Regions from separate parts of the uncultured Azonexus sp. genome, predicted to be linked through region 1. Evidence: predicted binding sites of a transcription regulator. Region 1 holds the regulator's gene; the other holds the start of a gene.
What was found. The regulator FNR, encoded in region 1, switches genes on or off when oxygen is low (the NO sensors DNR and NnrR bind a similar motif). The targets are predictions, from matches to a motif close to TTGANCTAGNTCAA.
Positions count from the first base shown of each region.

Region 2: the regulator FNR is predicted to act here: its motif matches at 2,298-2,311, upstream of ccoN (cytochrome-c oxidase, cbb3-type subunit I).

Region 1 covers NZ_CALJNI010000006.1:34,547-43,163, forward strand. Annotated here, with positions in the region: gene Q0799_RS05600 (EAL domain-containing protein) at 1-1,057, opposite strand, end outside; gene Q0799_RS05605 (cation-translocating P-type ATPase) at 1,107-3,305, opposite strand; gene Q0799_RS05610 (sulfite exporter TauE/SafE family protein) at 3,307-3,978, opposite strand; gene hemN (oxygen-independent coproporphyrinogen III oxidase) at 4,041-5,444, opposite strand; gene fnr (fumarate/nitrate reduction transcriptional regulator Fnr) at 5,530-6,273, shown strand; gene Q0799_RS05625 (PQQ-dependent sugar dehydrogenase) at 6,277-7,407, opposite strand; gene Q0799_RS05630 (LysR family transcriptional regulator) at 7,421-8,356, opposite strand; gene rnk (nucleoside diphosphate kinase regulator) at 8,496-8,617, shown strand, end outside.
Region 2 covers NZ_CALJNI010000014.1:88,060-96,676, forward strand. Annotated here, with positions in the region: gene Q0799_RS10525 (CcoQ/FixQ family Cbb3-type cytochrome c oxidase assembly chaperone) at 1-116, opposite strand, end outside; gene ccoO (cytochrome-c oxidase, cbb3-type subunit II) at 122-754, opposite strand; gene ccoN (cytochrome-c oxidase, cbb3-type subunit I) at 774-2,201, opposite strand; gene ccoS (cbb3-type cytochrome oxidase assembly protein CcoS) at 2,576-2,779, opposite strand; gene Q0799_RS10545 (heavy metal translocating P-type ATPase) at 2,779-5,220, opposite strand; gene Q0799_RS10550 (3-hydroxyacyl-CoA dehydrogenase) at 5,277-6,044, opposite strand; gene Q0799_RS10555 (diguanylate cyclase) at 6,194-7,156, shown strand; gene Q0799_RS10560 (hypothetical protein) at 7,191-7,337, shown strand; tRNA gene Q0799_RS10565 (tRNA-Thr) at 7,376-7,451, opposite strand; gene murJ (murein biosynthesis integral membrane protein MurJ) at 7,527-8,617, shown strand, end outside.

The DNA.
Region 1 (8,617 bases):
CCTCCGCCACCTGGATGAACCGATCCGGCATGATCATCCCGAGATCGCGGTGGCACCAGCGGATCAGCGCCTCGACGCCGACGATCTCGCCGCTACGCAGGCAGACCAGCGGCTGGTAGTGCAGTTCGAACTCCTCCCCGGTCAGCGCATGACGCAGGCTGCTCTCCATCATCAGCCGTTCCAGCGTCGCCGTGTTCATCTCCCGGGAATAGAACTGGAAGGTGTTGCGCCCGAGCTCCTTGGCCTTGTACATCGCCGTATCGGCGTTCTTGAGCAGGGTGTCGATATCCCGGCCGTCCTGCGGATACAGGCTGATGCCGATCGACGAAGTCACCGTCAGTTCATGCCCGCCGACCGAAAACGACGAGCCGGCAATTTCCAGCACCCGACGGGCGACATCCGCCGCGCTGGCGGCGCTGACATCGGGAAGCAAGATGATGAACTCGTCGCCGCCCAGGCGCGCCAGCGTATCGACCCGGCGCACCACGCCGGTGTAGCGCTGCGCCAAGGCGCACAGCAGGTCGTCGCCGACGCTGTGGCCCAGTGAATCGTTGACCCGCTTGAAGTGGTCGATGTCGAGGAACATCAGGGCGGCGGTACCGCCATCGCGTTCGGCCGAAGCAATCATCTGCGCCATGCGATCGTGCAGCAGGCGCCGGTTCGGCAAGCCGGTCAGGGCGTCGAAATCGGCCAGCTCGCGGATGCGCCGTTCGGCGTTCTTGCGCTCGGTGACGTCGAGCACCGTGCCCACCGACACTGGCAGATCGCCGAAGGTCGCCGGCATGCCGAGCACCGACATGGTGAACAGCGAGCCGTCCCGGCGCCGGGCGGTCAGTTCGTACGCCTGCCCCGGCACCCCGGCGGCACGCAGGGCGAGTTGTTCGCGCACCAAGTCATGCTGTTCGGGAACGACCAGATCGAGCGGGCCGATACGGCTTTGGAAATCCTCGGCGCTATAGCCGAACAGCTCGCACATGAAGGGATTGACGTAAATGAAACGCCCGCCGCCGAGAACGAAGATGCCGACCTGGGCCGCCTCCATGGTGGCCTGAAACAAGTTGGTCCCTTCGCTGGCCACCCCGGTCATCGCTACGCCACTTTCCCTTCTATCGTTTCAGGTCCTGCGGCCGCCAGCGCTTGAGCAGCAAGGAGTTGGTCACCACCGAGACCGAACTCATTGCCATCGCCGCACCGGCAATGACCGGATTCAACAAGCCCATTGCCGCAAGCGGCAAACCCGAAACATTGTAAACGAAAGCAAAGAACAGATTCTGCCGGATCTTGCCCAAAGTCGCCCTGGACAAGGCGATGGCGTCGGCCACACCGCGCAGGTCGTTGCGGATCAGGGTCAGGTCGGCGGCCTCGATGGCCGCATCCGAACCGGCGCCGATGGCGAAGCTGACATCGGCCGCAGCCAGCGCCGGCGCATCGTTGACACCGTCGCCGACCATGGCTACCAGGGCATCTCCGGATTTCAGGGCATTGATCGCCGCCGCCTTGTCGCCGGGCAGGATGCCGGCGCGGAATTCGTCGATGCCGGCCTGGGCGGCAATCGCCGCGGCAGTCGCCACATTGTCACCGGTCAGCATCACCACGCGGATGCCTTGCGCCCGCAACTGCGCCACGGCCTGCCGCGACGTCGGCCGCAACGCGTCGGCGATGGCGAGCAGCGCCAGCACTGCAGTTGGCTCCTCACCATTCATTTCCGCCAGCACCACGACCGTCTTGCCGGCCGACTGCAGTTCGGCAATCGCCGCATCGTCGTGCAGCCCGAACCAGGCCGGCGAACCAAGTCGCAAGACGCGGGAATCGACTTCGCCGCTCACGCCGTGTCCGGCCAGCGCCCGGAAATTGCTGACTGGCGGCAGTTCTCCGTCGCCATGCGCCGCCACCACGGCACGCGCCAGCGGATGCTCGGATTGGTGTTCGAGCGCCGCAGCCAGGCGCAACGCTTCCTCGCGATTGCAGGCCATGGGCACCACATCGGTGACCTGCGGCTGACCGCAGGTCAGCGTCCCGGTCTTGTCGAGCGCCAGGACACCGATCTTCTGGGCGCGTTCGAGCGCCTCGGCATTGCGCACCAGAATGCCAACGCGGGCGCCCTGGCCGGTGCCGACCATGATCGCCGTCGGCGTCGCCAGGCCGAGCGCGCACGGGCAGGCAATGACCAGCACGGCAACCGCATTGACCAGCGCTTCGGCAAATTCACCACCGATCCACCACCAGGCAACAAAGGTCGCCAGCGCGATCAAGCAGACCACCGGCACGAATATCCCGGAAATGCGGTCGGCCAGGCGCTGCACCGGCGCCTTCGAACCCTGCGCCTCGCCGACCAGGCGGATGATGCCGGCCAGCAGGGTCTGTTCGCCGACGCCGGTGGCCCGGCAGCGCAAGGCCCCCTGGCCGTTGGCCGTCGCCGCAAACACGCGGTCGCCGGCAGCTTTGCCCACCGGCATGCTCTCGCCGGTCAGCATCGCCTCATCGACGCTGGACTCGCCGTCGATGACCTCGCCGTCCACCGGCACGCTCTCGCCCGGACGTACCAGGAAGATGTCGCCCGGCATCAGCGCATCGACGGGCAGTTCCAGCCACTGCCCGTCGCGCTCGACGCGGGCGGTTTTCGGGCGCAGGCGGATCAGCGACTCGATCGCTTCCGAGGTGCGCGCCTTGGCCCTGGCCTCAAGCAATTTGCCGAGCAGGACCAGGGTGATCACCGCCGCCCCGGCCTCGAAATACACATGCTGATCGTGCAGGCCGAACACCGTGACCACGGCCGAGAAGCCCCAGGCCATGCTGGTGCCGAGCGCAACCAGCACATCCATGTTGGCACCGCCGCCGCGCAAGGCCTTGGCCGCGCCGTCGTAGAAACGCCAGCCGATCCAGAACTGGACCGGCGTCGCCAGCAGCAGTTGCAGCCAGCGCGGCAACTCGTTCTCGTGCCCGCCCTCGCCGAACATGAAGATCATCTGACCAACCAGCGGCAAGGTCAGCGCGACGGCGATCCAGAAACGGCGGACCTCCTGCCGATAGACCCGTTCCTTCTCCTGCTTTTCCCGCTCGCGGGTTCCGGCATCGACCAGGGTCGCAGAAAAGCCAGCCTTGGCCACCGCCGCGATCACCGCATCCGGCCCGACCCCGCTCAGGCGTACACGCGCCCGCTCGGCGGCCAGATTGACGTTGGCCTGCATGCCGGCCTGGCGGTTGAGCACCTTTTCCAGGCGCGTGGAACAGGCGGCACAGGTCATGCCGCCAATGGCGAATTCGATCACCTGTTCCGCACTGTCAGGCGGGGTCTTGTCAGTCACCTCAGACGTTCTCCATCAGGTAGGGCAAAGCGTACAGGCCGTAAATCCCGAAGCCGAGAATCAGCAGGCCGGACAAGATACGGACCACGGGCCGGCGGACAAATTCGTTGAGCCGCGAAAAAAGGATGCCGGCGAGCAGCAGATTGGGCAGGGTTCCCAGCCCGAAAGCCAGCATCAGGGCGGCGCCACGCCCGGCCGAACCGGCCGACAAGGCACTGGCCAGCGCGCTGTATACCAGTCCGCAAGGCAGCCAGCCCCACAACAGGCCCAGCGGAAAGGCCTGACGGACGGTGGTGGCCGGCAGGAAGCGCCGGGTCAGCGGCTGGATGCGGCGCCATAGCGCCTGGCCGGCGCGCTCGGTGAACGCCAGCGCCCGGGTCGCACCGAGCAGGTAAAAACCCAGCGCGATCAGCATCAGGTTGGCAAACAAGTAGAGGATCAGCCGCGCCGGCACCTGCCCTTCCAGCCCCAGGCTGGCCGCACCGAGGGCACCGGCCAGGGCGCCGGCAGCGGCATAGGAGAGGATGCGACCGCCGTTGTAGGCCAGGTGCATCGACCAGCGCGACGCACCGCCCATGGCCAGGGCGCCGACAATACCGCCGCACATGCCGACACAATGTGCGCCGCCGAGCAAACCGACAAGGAACAGGGCAAGAAAACCGGTATCGGGCATGAAACAGGGCTGGACAGGAAACAGACGGGAAGTTTAACCCGCCCGCCCCTCCGCCGGCACCGTCAGATCACCTTCGAGTAACGCGTACGCTGCCGGTCGGCGCGCAGGTAGCGGTCGAAGGCCATGGCGATGACGCGCACCAGCATGCGCCCCGGCGGCAGCACGGTGATCCATTCGCGTTCGATCTTGAGCAGACCACCGCGCTCCAGCTCGCGCAAATCCTCGATCTCGGCGGCAAAGTACTTGTGGAAGTCGATCAGGTGCGCACTCTCGATGCTCTCGATCGACAGCTCGAAATGACACATCAGCGCCTGGATGATCGAGCGGCGCAGGATGTCGTCGGCGGTCAGTTCGATGCCGCGAATCACCGGCAGCATCGGCGCGTCGAGCCGGTCGTAGTATTCGTCCAGAGTCTTGACGTTCTGGTAGTAGGTCGGCCCGACCTTGCTGATCGACGAAATGCCGAAGGACAGCATGTCGCAATCGGCATAGGTCGAGTAGCCCTGGAAATTGCGGTGCAGGCGGCCCTGACGCTGGGCCACGGCCAGCTCGTCGTCGGGCTTGGCGAAGTGGTCCATGCCGATGAACACATAACCGGCGTCGGTCAGTTTCTTGATCGCCAGCGCCAGGATCTGCAGGCGCGCATCCGGCGTCGGCAGGTCGGCATCGGCAATCCGCCGCTGCGGCTTGAACAGGCCCGGCAGGTGCGCGTAGTTGTAGATCGACAGACGATCCGGGTCCATCGCCAGCACCCGCTCCAGGGTCCGGTTGAAGCCCATCACGCTCTGGTGCGGCAGGCCGTAGATCAGGTCGATCGACACCGACTTGAAGCCGCTGGCGCGCGCCGCCTTGATCACGTTGAAGGTTTCCTCTTCGCTCTGCACGCGATTGACGGCGACCTGGACCTTTTCGTCGAAATCCTGGACGCCGACGCTCATCCGGTTGAAACCGAGCTCGCCGAGCAGGGCCACGGTGGCCGCATCGACCTTGCGCGGATCGACCTCGATCGAGTACTCACCGCCGTCGAGCAGCTTGAAGTGCTTGCGCGTCTCGGCCATCAGCTGGCGCATCTCGTCGTGCGACAGGAAGGTCGGCGTACCTCCGCCCCAGTGCAGCTGGATGACCTCGTGCTCACCGTCGCGGCCTTCGAGCGAAGCGCTCTGCAGGGCGAGTTCCTTGCCCAGGTACTTCAGGTACTTGGCACTGCGCCCGTGATCCTTGGTGATGATCTTGTTACAGGCACAGTAATAACAGATGGTGTTGCAGAAGGGGATGTGGAAGTATAATGACAGCGGCCGGCTGATACCGCCGATGTTGCGCTTGCCGAGCCAGAGCGCTGCAGCCTCCGAGTCGAATGCTTCGACAAAGCGGTCTGCGGTGGGATACGACGTATAACGCGGGCCGTTAACGTCAAAACGGCGAATGATCTGTGGATCGAAGACGAGGTTTTCAGTTGCGAAATTCATTTAACATAGCGCCAAGTTTAGGCTCGATTATGTGGGGATGGATCGCAGTTCCGGTTGACATGGATCAAGCCAACGCAGGTTGCCAATGCCCAACACAATCCCGTTGAATCAGGAAATTACGCTGACCGTCATCAAGACGGCCTGCTCCAACTGCAACCTGCGCGAACTGTGCCTGCCCTTCGGTCTCAGCCTTGAGGAACTCGAGCGTCTCGACGACCTCATTTCGACCCGCCGCCGGATCAAACGCGGCGATCACCTGTACCGTGCCGGCGAGGCTTTCGACTCGATCTACGCGATCCGCAGCGGCTTCTTCAAGACCGACGTGCTGCTCGAAGACGGCCGCGACCAGGTGACCGGCTTCCAGATGGCCGGCGAACTGCTCGGCCTCGACGGCATCAGCACCGAACACCATACCTGCAACGCCATCGCCCTCGAGGACAGCGAGATCTGCGCGATCCCGTTCAACCGGCTGGAAAGCCTGTCGCGCGAGATCCACAACCTGCAGCACCACTTCCACAAGGTGATGAGCCGCGAGATCGTCCGCGATCACGGCGTGATGATGCTGCTCGGCACGATGCGCGCCGAAGAGCGCCTGGCCGCCTTCCTGCTCAACCTGTCACAGCGCTTTACCGCACGTGGCTTCTCGCACGCCGAGTTCTACCTGCGCATGACGCGCGAGGAAATCGGCAGCTACCTCGGCCTCAAGCTGGAAACCGTCTCGCGCGCCTTCTCGAAATTCCAGGAAGAAGGCTATATCGCGGTGCAGCAGAAGCATATCCGCATTCTCAACGTAAACGGCCTCAAGGCGCTGATGAACCACCGCGCCTGAGTTTCAGCGCGCCGGTTCAAGACGCAGCAGCTTGCCGTCAGGCGCGTCGGTAAGCAGGTAGATCAAGCCGTCCGGCCCCTGACGGACATCGCGAATCCGACCTTCGCGCCCGCTCAGCAGGCGCTCTTCATGCACCACCCGCTCGCCGTCGAGTTCCAGGCGGACCAGCATCTGGTATTTCAGCGCGCCGACGAACAGGTTGCCGCGCCACGCGGGAAAACGCTCGCCGACATAGAAGGCCATGCCCGACGGAGCAATCGACGGCGTCCATTGGTACAGGGGCTGCTCCAACCCCTCGCGATGCGTGCCGACGCCGATTTTCGTGCCAATCACGTAATTCACCCCGTGAGTGATCACCGGCCAGCCGTAGTTGCGTCCTTTGCGCACGATATTGATCTCGTCGCCGCCCTGGGGGCCGTGCTCATGGGTCCACAAAGCGCCGCTGACCGGGTGCAGCGCCGCCCCCTGGACGTTGCGATGGCCGACGCTGAAAATTTCCGGATGCGCACCGGCCACTCCCCGCCAGGGATTGTCCGCTGGCACCCGACCATCGTCGTGCAGCCGGACCTGCTTGCCGGCCAGATCGTCGAGCTGCTGCGCCCGTGCCATCGTGCCGCGATCGCCCTGGCTGATGTGCAGGAAGCCGTCCCGGTCGAACACCAGGCGCGAGCCGAAATGCTGCCCACCGGACGATTTCGGCCTTTGCCGGTAAATCACCCGCAGGTCTTCCAGCCGGTGACCGGCGGCATCGGACACCCAGCGTCCGCGCGCCACCTCGGTACCAACCCCGCCCTCGCCGGCCGCGGCGTAGCTCAGGTAAATCCAGCCGTTGGCGGCAAAGTCCGGATGCAGCACGACGTCGAGCAAACCGCCCTGTCCGCTCGCCGCAACCGCCGGCACGCCCGCCACCGGGCGCGGATCGACACGACCGTCGGCCGCCAGCAAGCGCAGGCGCCCCGGCCGCTCGCTAACCAGCATGCGACCGTCGGGCAAAAAAGCCAGCGCCCAAGGATGCACCAGCCCCTCGCTGAGCACGCGCACCCGGAAATCCTCGCGTTCGCTGCGCAGCACCTCGGCCTGCGCCGGCAATCCCAGACCAGCCACCAGACCGGCGACCATCAACAGACGTTTCATCGGCATTTCCTCGTCATCGACTCAGGCCCAGCCACAGGCGTTCGCCGGGCTGATCCCAGTAAGGCTGTTCGCCGAAGCGCTGCTGCAGGAAATCGATGAAGGCGCGTACCTTCAGCGGCAGATGGCGATTCGGCAGATGCACGGCGTAGATGAAGCGTTCGATCGGCACATAGCCCGGCAACACTTCGACCAACCTTCCGGCCTGCAGTTCGCTGCCGATGATGAAGGTCGGCAGCAGCGCCAGGCCGAGACCGCCGAGGACGGCCTGCGACAGTGCCTCGTCGTCGTTGATGCGCAGCGAACCTGACACCGGCACCGAAATGTCGCCGTCCGGCCCCTGCAGGTGCCAGAAACCCTGCGTCGTCAGATAGGTGTAGTCGAGACAGTTATGCCGAGCCAGATCGGCAGGCACCTGCGGCACGCCCCAGCGCGACAGGTAGGCCGGGCTGGCGCAGATCTTCCGCCGGATCGGCGCCAGGCGCCGGGCGACCAGGTTGCCGCCGGGCTCCGGAGCGATACGCAAGGCCAGGTCGTAGCCTTCGTCGACCAGATTGACCAGGCGGTCACTGATCGTCATGTCCACCGACAGCTCCGGGTACTGCAGCATGAAATCGGCCAGTGCCGGCGCCACGTGCAGCGTGCTGAAAGCCACCGGCGCACTGAAGCGCAGCTTGCCGCGCGGCGTCTGGTGCAGGCTGCCGATGGTGCTGTCGGCGCGCGCCAGTTCGTCGAGGATGCGGTCGCAATGCTCGAAATAGGCCTCGCCCACTTCGGTCAGGCTCAGCCGGCGCGTACTGCGCTGCAGCAGGCGGACGCCGAGCGCCGCTTCCAGCCGGGCCACCGACTTGCTCACCCGGGATTTGGAAATTCCCAGGCGCAAGGCCGCCCCGGAAAAACTGCGGGCCTTGACCACCTGGGCGAACAGCAGCATGTCGTTGATGTCGTGCATGGCACATCCATTGTTTCCGTAATGGAAACAGTCTTATTCAAACTTGCCGACTTATCAAGACCAGCCTGTGCAACTAACATCCTTGGTCCATTAATTTGCTTGGCTGAGCCAAACACACGAAACAGAAAAAACACATTAAATGCAACAGACTAACCTGATCATCAGCGAGATGGATTTCGTCCGCCTGATGGCTATCCAGCCGCCTCCGGATCTGCGCGCGGAGCTTGAGCGCGCCATTGTTATCCCAGACGACTCAATGAA
Region 2 (8,617 bases), on a different contig from region 1:
GCAGCTTCTTCAAACCCCTTCTTGCTGCTCTTGCTGACATATGCCCACCAGACGATTGCCAGAAAACAGATCAATCCGGCAACCGTAAGTAGCGAACGCAGATCGTTGATGTCCATGGCCATCACTTCATCTGGCTCAATGCAGTACCCATGCCCTGGAGATAGGCAATAAGCACGTCCATTTCGGTCATGTCGCCGATATCAGCCTTGGCCGCCTTGATTTCATCGTCCGAGTAGGTCGGAATGCCGCGCATGTTGGCGTACATGCGCATCACGCCCATCTTGTCCTCGATCTGCGCTGCCACGCTGTCCTTGGCCTTGGTGGAGGCAAGGAATGCATAGGCGGGCATGTTCGATTCCGGCACGACGTCGCGCGGATTCATCAGGTGGGCACGCTGCCATTCATCGGAATAGCGACCGCCGACACGATGCAGGTCCGGACCGGTACGCTTGGAACCCCACTGGAACGGGTGGTCATAGACAAACTCACCCGCCACCGAGTAGTGGCCATAACGCTCGGTTTCGGCACGGAACGGACGGATCATCTGGGAGTGGCAGTTGTAGCAGCCCTCACGCAGATAAACCTCACGACCGGCCAACTGGACTGCCGTGTAGGGCTTGACCCCTTCAACCGGCGTCGTCGTGGACTTCTGGAAGAAGAGCGGCACGATTTCCAGCAGCCCACCCCAGAGCACCACAAACAAGGTCAGAACGAAAAGCAGGCCTACGTTCTTCTCAATTTGCTCATGCTTCAACATTGTTTTCTCTCCCTAATCAGGCGTGATGAGCAGCCGGAGCGATCACCGGCGCATCCTTGGTGTTGCCACCAGCCATGGTCTTGAACATGTTGTAAGCCATGATCAACATACCGGACAGGAACAGCACGCCGCCGAGCCAACGAATTGCCCAGAACGGATAGGAACCCTTGACCGACTCGACGAAGCTGTAAGCCAGGGTACCGTCGGCATTGACAGCACGCCACATCAGGCCCTGCATCACACCGGCAATCCACATCGAAGCGATGTACAGAACGGTACCGATGGTGGCGATCCAGAAGTGAACCGTAACCAGGGCGGTGCTATACATTTCGGTCTTGCCGAACAGACGCGGCAGCAGGTAGTACATCGAACCGATCGAAACCATGGCCACCCAGCCAAGCGCACCGGAGTGCACGTGACCGACGGTCCAGTCCGTGTAGTGCGACAGCGCGTTGACGGTCTTGATCGACATCATCGGGCCTTCGAACGTCGACATACCGTAGAAGGACAGCGAGGTGATCAGGAACTTCAGGATGGGATCGTCGCGCAGTTTGTGCCAGGCACCCGACAGGGTCATGATGCCGTTGATCATGCCACCCCAGGACGGCGCCAGCAGGATCAGCGAGAACAGCATACCGACGGACTGGGTCCAGTCAGGCAGCGCGGTGTAGTGCAGATGGTGCGGACCCGCCCACATGTAGGTGAAGATCAGCGCCCAGAAGTGCACCACCGACAGACGGTAGGAATACACCGGACGGCCAGCCTGCTTCGGCACGAAGTAGTACATCATGCCCAGGAAGCCTGCGGTCAGGAAGAAGCCGACGGCGTTGTGACCGTACCACCACTGGATCATTGCGTCCTGCACGCCGGAATAGACGGAGAACGAACGGGTCAGCGAAACCGGGACGGCGGCGCTGTTAACCAGGTGCAGCAGGGCAACGGCGATGATCATCGAACCGAAGAACCAGTTGGCCACGTAAATGTGGGAAACCGTGCGCTTGGCGATGGTGCCGAAGAAGACCAGACCATAGGAAACCCAGACCAGCGTGATCAGGATGTCGATCGGCCATTCGAGCTCGGCGTATTCCTTGCCGGTCGTGAAACCGAGCGGCAGCGAAATCGCAGCCAGCAGGATGACAATTTGCCAGCCCCAGAAGGTGAAGGGAACCAGCGGGCCGCCCCAGAGGCGGGCGTGACTGGTACGCTGTACGCACCAGTAAGACGTTGCAAACAAGGCGCAGCCACCAAACGCAAAAATAACCGCGTTGGTATGCAGCGGACGCAGACGACCATACGTCAGCCACGGCCCCAGATTAAGCTCCGGCCAGACAAGCTGGGCGGCAATAATGACACCGACAAGCATGCCGACGATGCCCCAGATGACAGTCATGACGGCGAATTGCCGTACGACCTTATCGTTGTATGTGGTTTGTGTTCCAGACATGAACCCACCTCTCGTTAATGAAAAACGGAATGCCCACCTCCCTGAACCCAAGGGGGCACATAAAAGCGGATGGTATTCTAGTTGAGACGGGGTGTTTTGACCTAGATCAAGCTACTGACTATCTTGACCCAAAAGCAGAGAAATCCGGTCAACCACAAGCCTTTCACGGTATGACGGCGCTACCCAAAACGGCAAAAATGCGGCGAAAAAGCACCAAATGGTATACCCGTCAAAATCCATGCCCTCTGAAAAAGGCGGACAAAAAAAGGGTGCGTCGCAACGCACCCCAACCCCAACAGAGAAATTTCGCAAGACTCTCGACTTGCATCGCCGGGAATATTGACAGCCACGACGGCCCCGGGTGTTGACACAGGTCAAATTTCGTCTTTTTTCTCTTCCTTTTTCTTTTCCTGCTCAGCCACCTTTCCCTGCGCAGCCTCGTCATCGTCCATCAATACCTTGAATCCCGGCCCCTCCAGATCGTCGAACTGCCCGCTTTTGACCGACCACCAGAAGGCTGCCGCGATACCGAAGACCAGCAGCACCGAAATCGGCACCAGCAAATAGACACTTTCCATCAATCGTTCTCCAGGCGCTGGATGCGCAGCGAGTTGACCACCACCAGCAAGGAACTCAGGGACATGCCGATTCCGGCCATCCACGGGGTTACATAACCGGCAATCGCCGCCGGCAGGGCCACAACATTGTAGGCGAAGGACCACCACAGGTTCTGCCGGATGACAACCAGCGCAAAGCCGGCCCGGCCGAGTCCCTTGTGCAAATGCCCGAGATTTTCCGAAAGCAGCACGAAATCGGACTGCGTCCGCGCCAGTTGCGCGCCACTGCCCATGGCCACCGACACCTGGGCCTGCGCCAGCACCGGTGCGTCGTTGACCCCGTCACCGATCATGGCGACGATGGCCCCTGCCGCCTGCAATTCGGTCACGGCGGCATGTTTGCCGGCCGGCGTCATGCCGGCACGCACGTCGTCGATCCCCAGCTCGGTCGCCACGCGGGCTGCTACCGCCGGCGCATCGCCGGTCAACAGGACGACCTGACGTCCACCTCGGCGCAGATCCCCGACCAGTTTGCGCGCCTCGGGGCGTAACTGGTCACCGATGCGGAACAGAGCCAGCGCCCCTTGCTCATCGGCCAGCAGGACCACGGTATCGCCGCTCTCCAGCCAATCGCTCGCCACTGCCGGCAGGGCGCCATTGCTGATCGCCAGCGCATACGCCGGGCGGCCGATACGATAACGCCGGCCGTCGATCAGCGCCTCGATCCCCTGGCCTGGCTCGCTGATCGAATCCATCGCCTGCCAGCGGGCATCACCGGGCGCCGCATGGCGCAGAGCCATGGCCAGGGGATGTTCGGAAGCCTGCTCCAGCGCCGCCGCCAGATTCAGACAATCCTCCCGGGACATTTCCCCGAGAACCAGGATGTCCTGCAGATGCATCTGCCCGGTAGTCAGCGTTCCCGTCTTGTCGAAAACGAAATGCGTCGCTCGCGCCAGGGTTTCGATCGCGTGACCGCGCGTGACCAGCAGGCCGTCGCGGGCCAGCGAACCGGCGGCCACGGTCAGGGCGATCGGGGTAGCCAGCGCCAGCGCACACGGACAGGTCACCACCAGCACAGAAACGGTGATCCACAGGGCACGCGAGGGCTCGACCAGGTACCAGCCAAACGCAGTCAGGATCGCCACCACCAGCAGCGCCGCCACGAAATAGGTGGCGATCCGGTCGGCAATTTCGACGATGCGCGGTTTTTCCAGCGAAGCCCGCTCCATCAGGTCGATGATTGCCGACAGCCGGGTTCCCTCGCCGACCTGCTCGACCCGCACGACCAAGGGGCTCTCGGCATTGACCGAACCGCCGGTCACCGGATCGCCGGGCCGCTTCGGCACGGGCAGGCTTTCCCCGGTGAGCAGCGCTTCGTTGGCACAACTGATGCCTTCGACCACCCGCCCGTCAGCCGGAACGATGTCCCCCGGGCGAACCAGCACATGGTCGCCGACCCGCAGATCGGCCACGACCACTTGCGTCGCCTCGCGGTCGGCAGGGAAGTTCACGATCTTCTGGGCAAAGGCCGGCAGCAGTTTGGTCAGCGCCTCGGTCACGCTCAAGGCCTTCTGGCGGGCGGTCATTTCGAGGTAGCGACCACCGAGCAGGAAGAAGACGAACATCGTCACCGAGTCGAAGTAGACTTCGCCCCCCTGAATGAAGGTAGCCCAGCAACTGGCGGCAAACGCCAGGCCGACGCCCAGCGCCACCGGCACGTCCATGCCGACGCGCTTGAGCTTGAGGTCGCGCCAGGCGTTGCGGAAGAATGGCGCCGACGAGTAGAAAACGACCGGGATGGTCAGGATCAGGCTGGCCCAGCGCATCAGGCTCTCGATGTCGGCGCTCATGTCGCCGTCGGCGATATACACCGGATAGGCGTACATCATCACCTGCATCATGCCGAAACCGGCGACCCACAGACGCCACATCGCGCCACGTCGCTCATTGCGGGAAATTTCCTCGTTCTTCGCCGCGTCGTAGGGATAGGCCCGATAGCCAATGGCGGCGACTGCCCGCAGGATGTCGGACAGCTTGATGCGCGACTCGTCCCAGCGGACCCGCGCCCGCCGCGAGGCGTAATTGATGTCCACGGCGATCACGCCGGGCAATTTACCGATGTGCTGCTCGTTGAGCCAGATGCAGGCGGCGCAAGTGATGCCTTCGAGCAACAGGGAGGCTTCCCGCTCGTTCTCACCGAGCGCCTTGACGAAACTCTTCTGGAACTCGGCGTGATCGTAGAGCGCCATCTGCTCCAGGATCGCCGGCATGGCCTCGCGCGGCGACTCGGGCAGCGCGTCGCGACTCCGGTAGTAGTCGGCCAGACCGTTCTCCACGATCGACTGGGCCACCGCCTGGCAACCGTAACAACACATCGCCTTCGTTTCGCCGTTGATGACAACCGGCAGATCGACATCATCCGGAATGGGCAGACCGCAGTGATAACAGGAGGCTTGTGACATGCAACAAAAAAGGCACCGGAGTGCCTTTGCGGGTCAGGATGGACGCCAAGTATAGATTATTTGGTCCCCATCCGGATTGCTCCGTCCAGACGAATGACTTCGCCGTTCAGGTAAGCGTTCTCGGCAATATGCCGGACCAGCGCCGCATATTCCGCCGGTTTGCCCATGCGCGTGGGGAACGGCACCATCTTGTTCAGCGACTCCTGAACTTCGGCCGGCATGCCGAGCAGCATCGGCGTTTCCATGATCCCCGGTGCGATGGTCAGGCAACGGATACCGCTGCGCGCGAGTTCGCGGGCCACCGGCAGGGTCAGTGCCACGATCCCGCCCTTGGAAGCGGCATAGGCGGCCTGCCCGAGTTGCCCCTCGAAAGCGGCTACCGAAGCCGTATTGACGATCACCCCGCGCTCGCCGCCGGCATCCGGCTCGTTCTTCATCATGGCCTCGGCGGCAAGGCGAAGCATGTTGAAGGTGCCGACCAGGTTGATGTTGATGACCCGGGCAAAGCTGTCCAGACGATGCGGGCCTTCCTTGCCCAGCACCTTTTCGGCCGGAGCCACACCGGCGCAATTGACCAGGCCGTGAACGGCACCGAAGCGCGACAGGGCGGCGGCAATGGCGTTCTGTGCCGAAGCTTCGCTGGTGACATCGGTTTCGACAAAGATCGCGTTCTCACCCAACTCGCTGGCCAAGGCCTCGCCGGCATCGCGATTGACATCAACCAGGACTACCCGCGCCTCCGCTTCGAGCAGACCGCGCGCCGTCGCCGCACCCAGACCCGAGCCACCGCCGGTAACCACAAACACCTTATTTTTCAGTTGCATATGCTTTCTCCTGTAATTATTCGACAGCCCAAACCAAACGGTAGCGTATGGACTGAAGCAGCATATTAACCCTCCCAGCAACGCCAGCCAAATCCGCAAGCGCGATGCAGATGCTATGATTTGCCCACATCATTTTTCGCCCGGACGCGATGCCTGCCGGAAAGTACCAACTACTCGTCGTCGACAGTTCCAGCGCCAATCGCAAGCTGATCGGCGAATGCCTGTCCCAACTCGACGACGCCAGCGTCTCCCTGGCTGCCGACGGCCAATCGGCCGTGGAACTCATCGCCAGCACCCGACCGGATCTGATCCTGATCGACATGAACCTGCGCGACACCGACGGCATCAGCCTAGTTCGCAGAATACGCAACCGGGAATTGCTGGGCGCGGAAAACGACCTGAACCTGTGGACGCCGGTCATTTTCCTGTCCTCAGTCATGGATGAAGACATGCTCGCCCAAGGCATCATTGCCGGCGGCGACGACTTCCTGCACAAACCGGTCTCCGAAGTCATCCTGCTGGCCAAGGTCCGCGCCATGCTGCGCATCGTCGGCATGCAGCGCGACATTCACGCCGCCCACCGCCGACTCAAGCAGATTGCCACCCTTGACGGGCTCACCTGCATTCCCAACCGGCGTTACTTCGACGACACGCTGACCACCGAATGGAAACGCTGCCAGCGCGCCGGCGCACCGCTCAGCCTGCTGCTGATCGACATCGATTATTTCAAGCAATTCAACGACGCCTACGGCCACCAGGCCGGTGACCAATGCCTCAAGGCCGTCGCCTCGGCGCTCAACGAATCGCTGTTCCGGGTCGAAGACAGCGTCGCCCGCTACGGCGGCGAGGAATTTGCCGCCATCCTCCCCGGCACCGACGCTGCTGGCGCACTCGCCGTCGCCGAACGCATGCGCGCGTCGGCCAGCGAACTGCGCATCCCCCACAAACACGGCGTGGATAGCTTCGTTTCCTGCAGCATCGGCATTGCCAGCATCCACCCGGCCGCCGAACAGACGGCGGAACAATTGCTGCAGGCCGCCGACCACAGCCTGTACGAAGCCAAACACGCGGGCCGCAACCGTATCGTTCTGCATCCGGAATGCCGGACCTGAGGCAGGAAGCGCCGAGAAGGCCACGGGAGGCAGCGTGCGTAAACTGATCTACCTGGTCGCCCTTGCCGCAACCGGCACACTGGCCTGGCACTATCCTTTCCTGTTCGAACTCCCACTGATCATAGCCATCGGCGGCGCCTGGTGGGCGTTTTTCGCGCCGAACGGAGCACAGGAAAAGTAAAAAGGGGTTACGGCTTGACCGTAACCCCTTGAATTCTTTGGTGCCGTTGAAGTGAATCGAACACTCGACCTACTGATTACGAATCAGTTGCTCTACCAACTGAGCTACAACGGCACAGGCCACCCGACGAGCAGCACAGCGTAGAATTATAGCTTTTCCCCCTGGCTTCAGGCAACAAGGCTGCGACAAATGAATTTGCTGCGCGCGCTGGCAACGGTCAGCGGCATGACCCTGCTCTCCCGTATCCTCGGTTTTGTCCGGGATTTCGTCATTGCCCGGGCATTCGGCGCCGGAGCGGCGACCGATGCCTTTTTCGTGGCCTTCAAGCTGCCCAACCTGTTGCGGCGGATGTTCGCCGAAGGCGCTTTCTCCCAGGCCTTCGTTCCCATCCTCGGCGAATACAAGAATCAGCGCTCGCCGGAAGATACGCGGACGCTGGTCGACCATGTCGCCAGCCTGCTGTCGATGGCCCTGTTCGTCATCACCGCCATTGGCGTGGCCGGAGCACCGCTGCTGGTCTGGCTGTCGGCGCCGGGCTTCGCCGACGACGTGGGGAAATTCGAACTGACGGTGGCGCTGACCCGGGTGACTTTCCCCTACATCCTGTTCATGTCGCTGGTCGCGCTTGCCGGCGGCATCCTGAACACCTGGAGCCGTTTTGCCCTGCCCGCATTCACGCCGGTGCTGCTCAACCTCTCCTTCATCGGCATGGCCCTGTTTGCCGCGCCCTACTTCGAACCGCCGGTGATGGCGCTGGCCTGGGCGGTGTTCCTCGGCGGCTTCCTGCAACTGCTGATCCAGATTCCGGCATTGCGCCGCATTTCCATGCTGCCGCGGCCGTCGATCAACTGGCGGGCCGCCTGGGCCGATCCCGGCGTCAGACGGATCAGCACCTTGATGCTGCCGGCCCTGCTCGGGGTCTCGGTGTCGCAGATCAGTCTGCTGATCAACACCATCTTCGCATCCTTCCTGCAGACCGGCAGCGTCTCCTGGCTCTATTACGCCGACCGGCTGATGGAATTTCCGTCCGGCCTGCTCGGCGCCGCCCTCGGCACCATCCTCCTGCCGTCGCTGTCGCGCTGCCATGCCCGGCAGGATTTCGTCGAATACTCGCGCCTGCTCGACTGGGGACTGCGCCTGACCTTCCTGCTCGCCGCGCCGGCCGCGCTGGCGCTCGCAATCCTGGCCGTGCCGCTGATTTCGACCCTGTTCTTCCACGGCGCCTTCACCGCCAACGACGTCTGGCAAACCCGCCATGCACTGATCGCCTATTCGGTCGG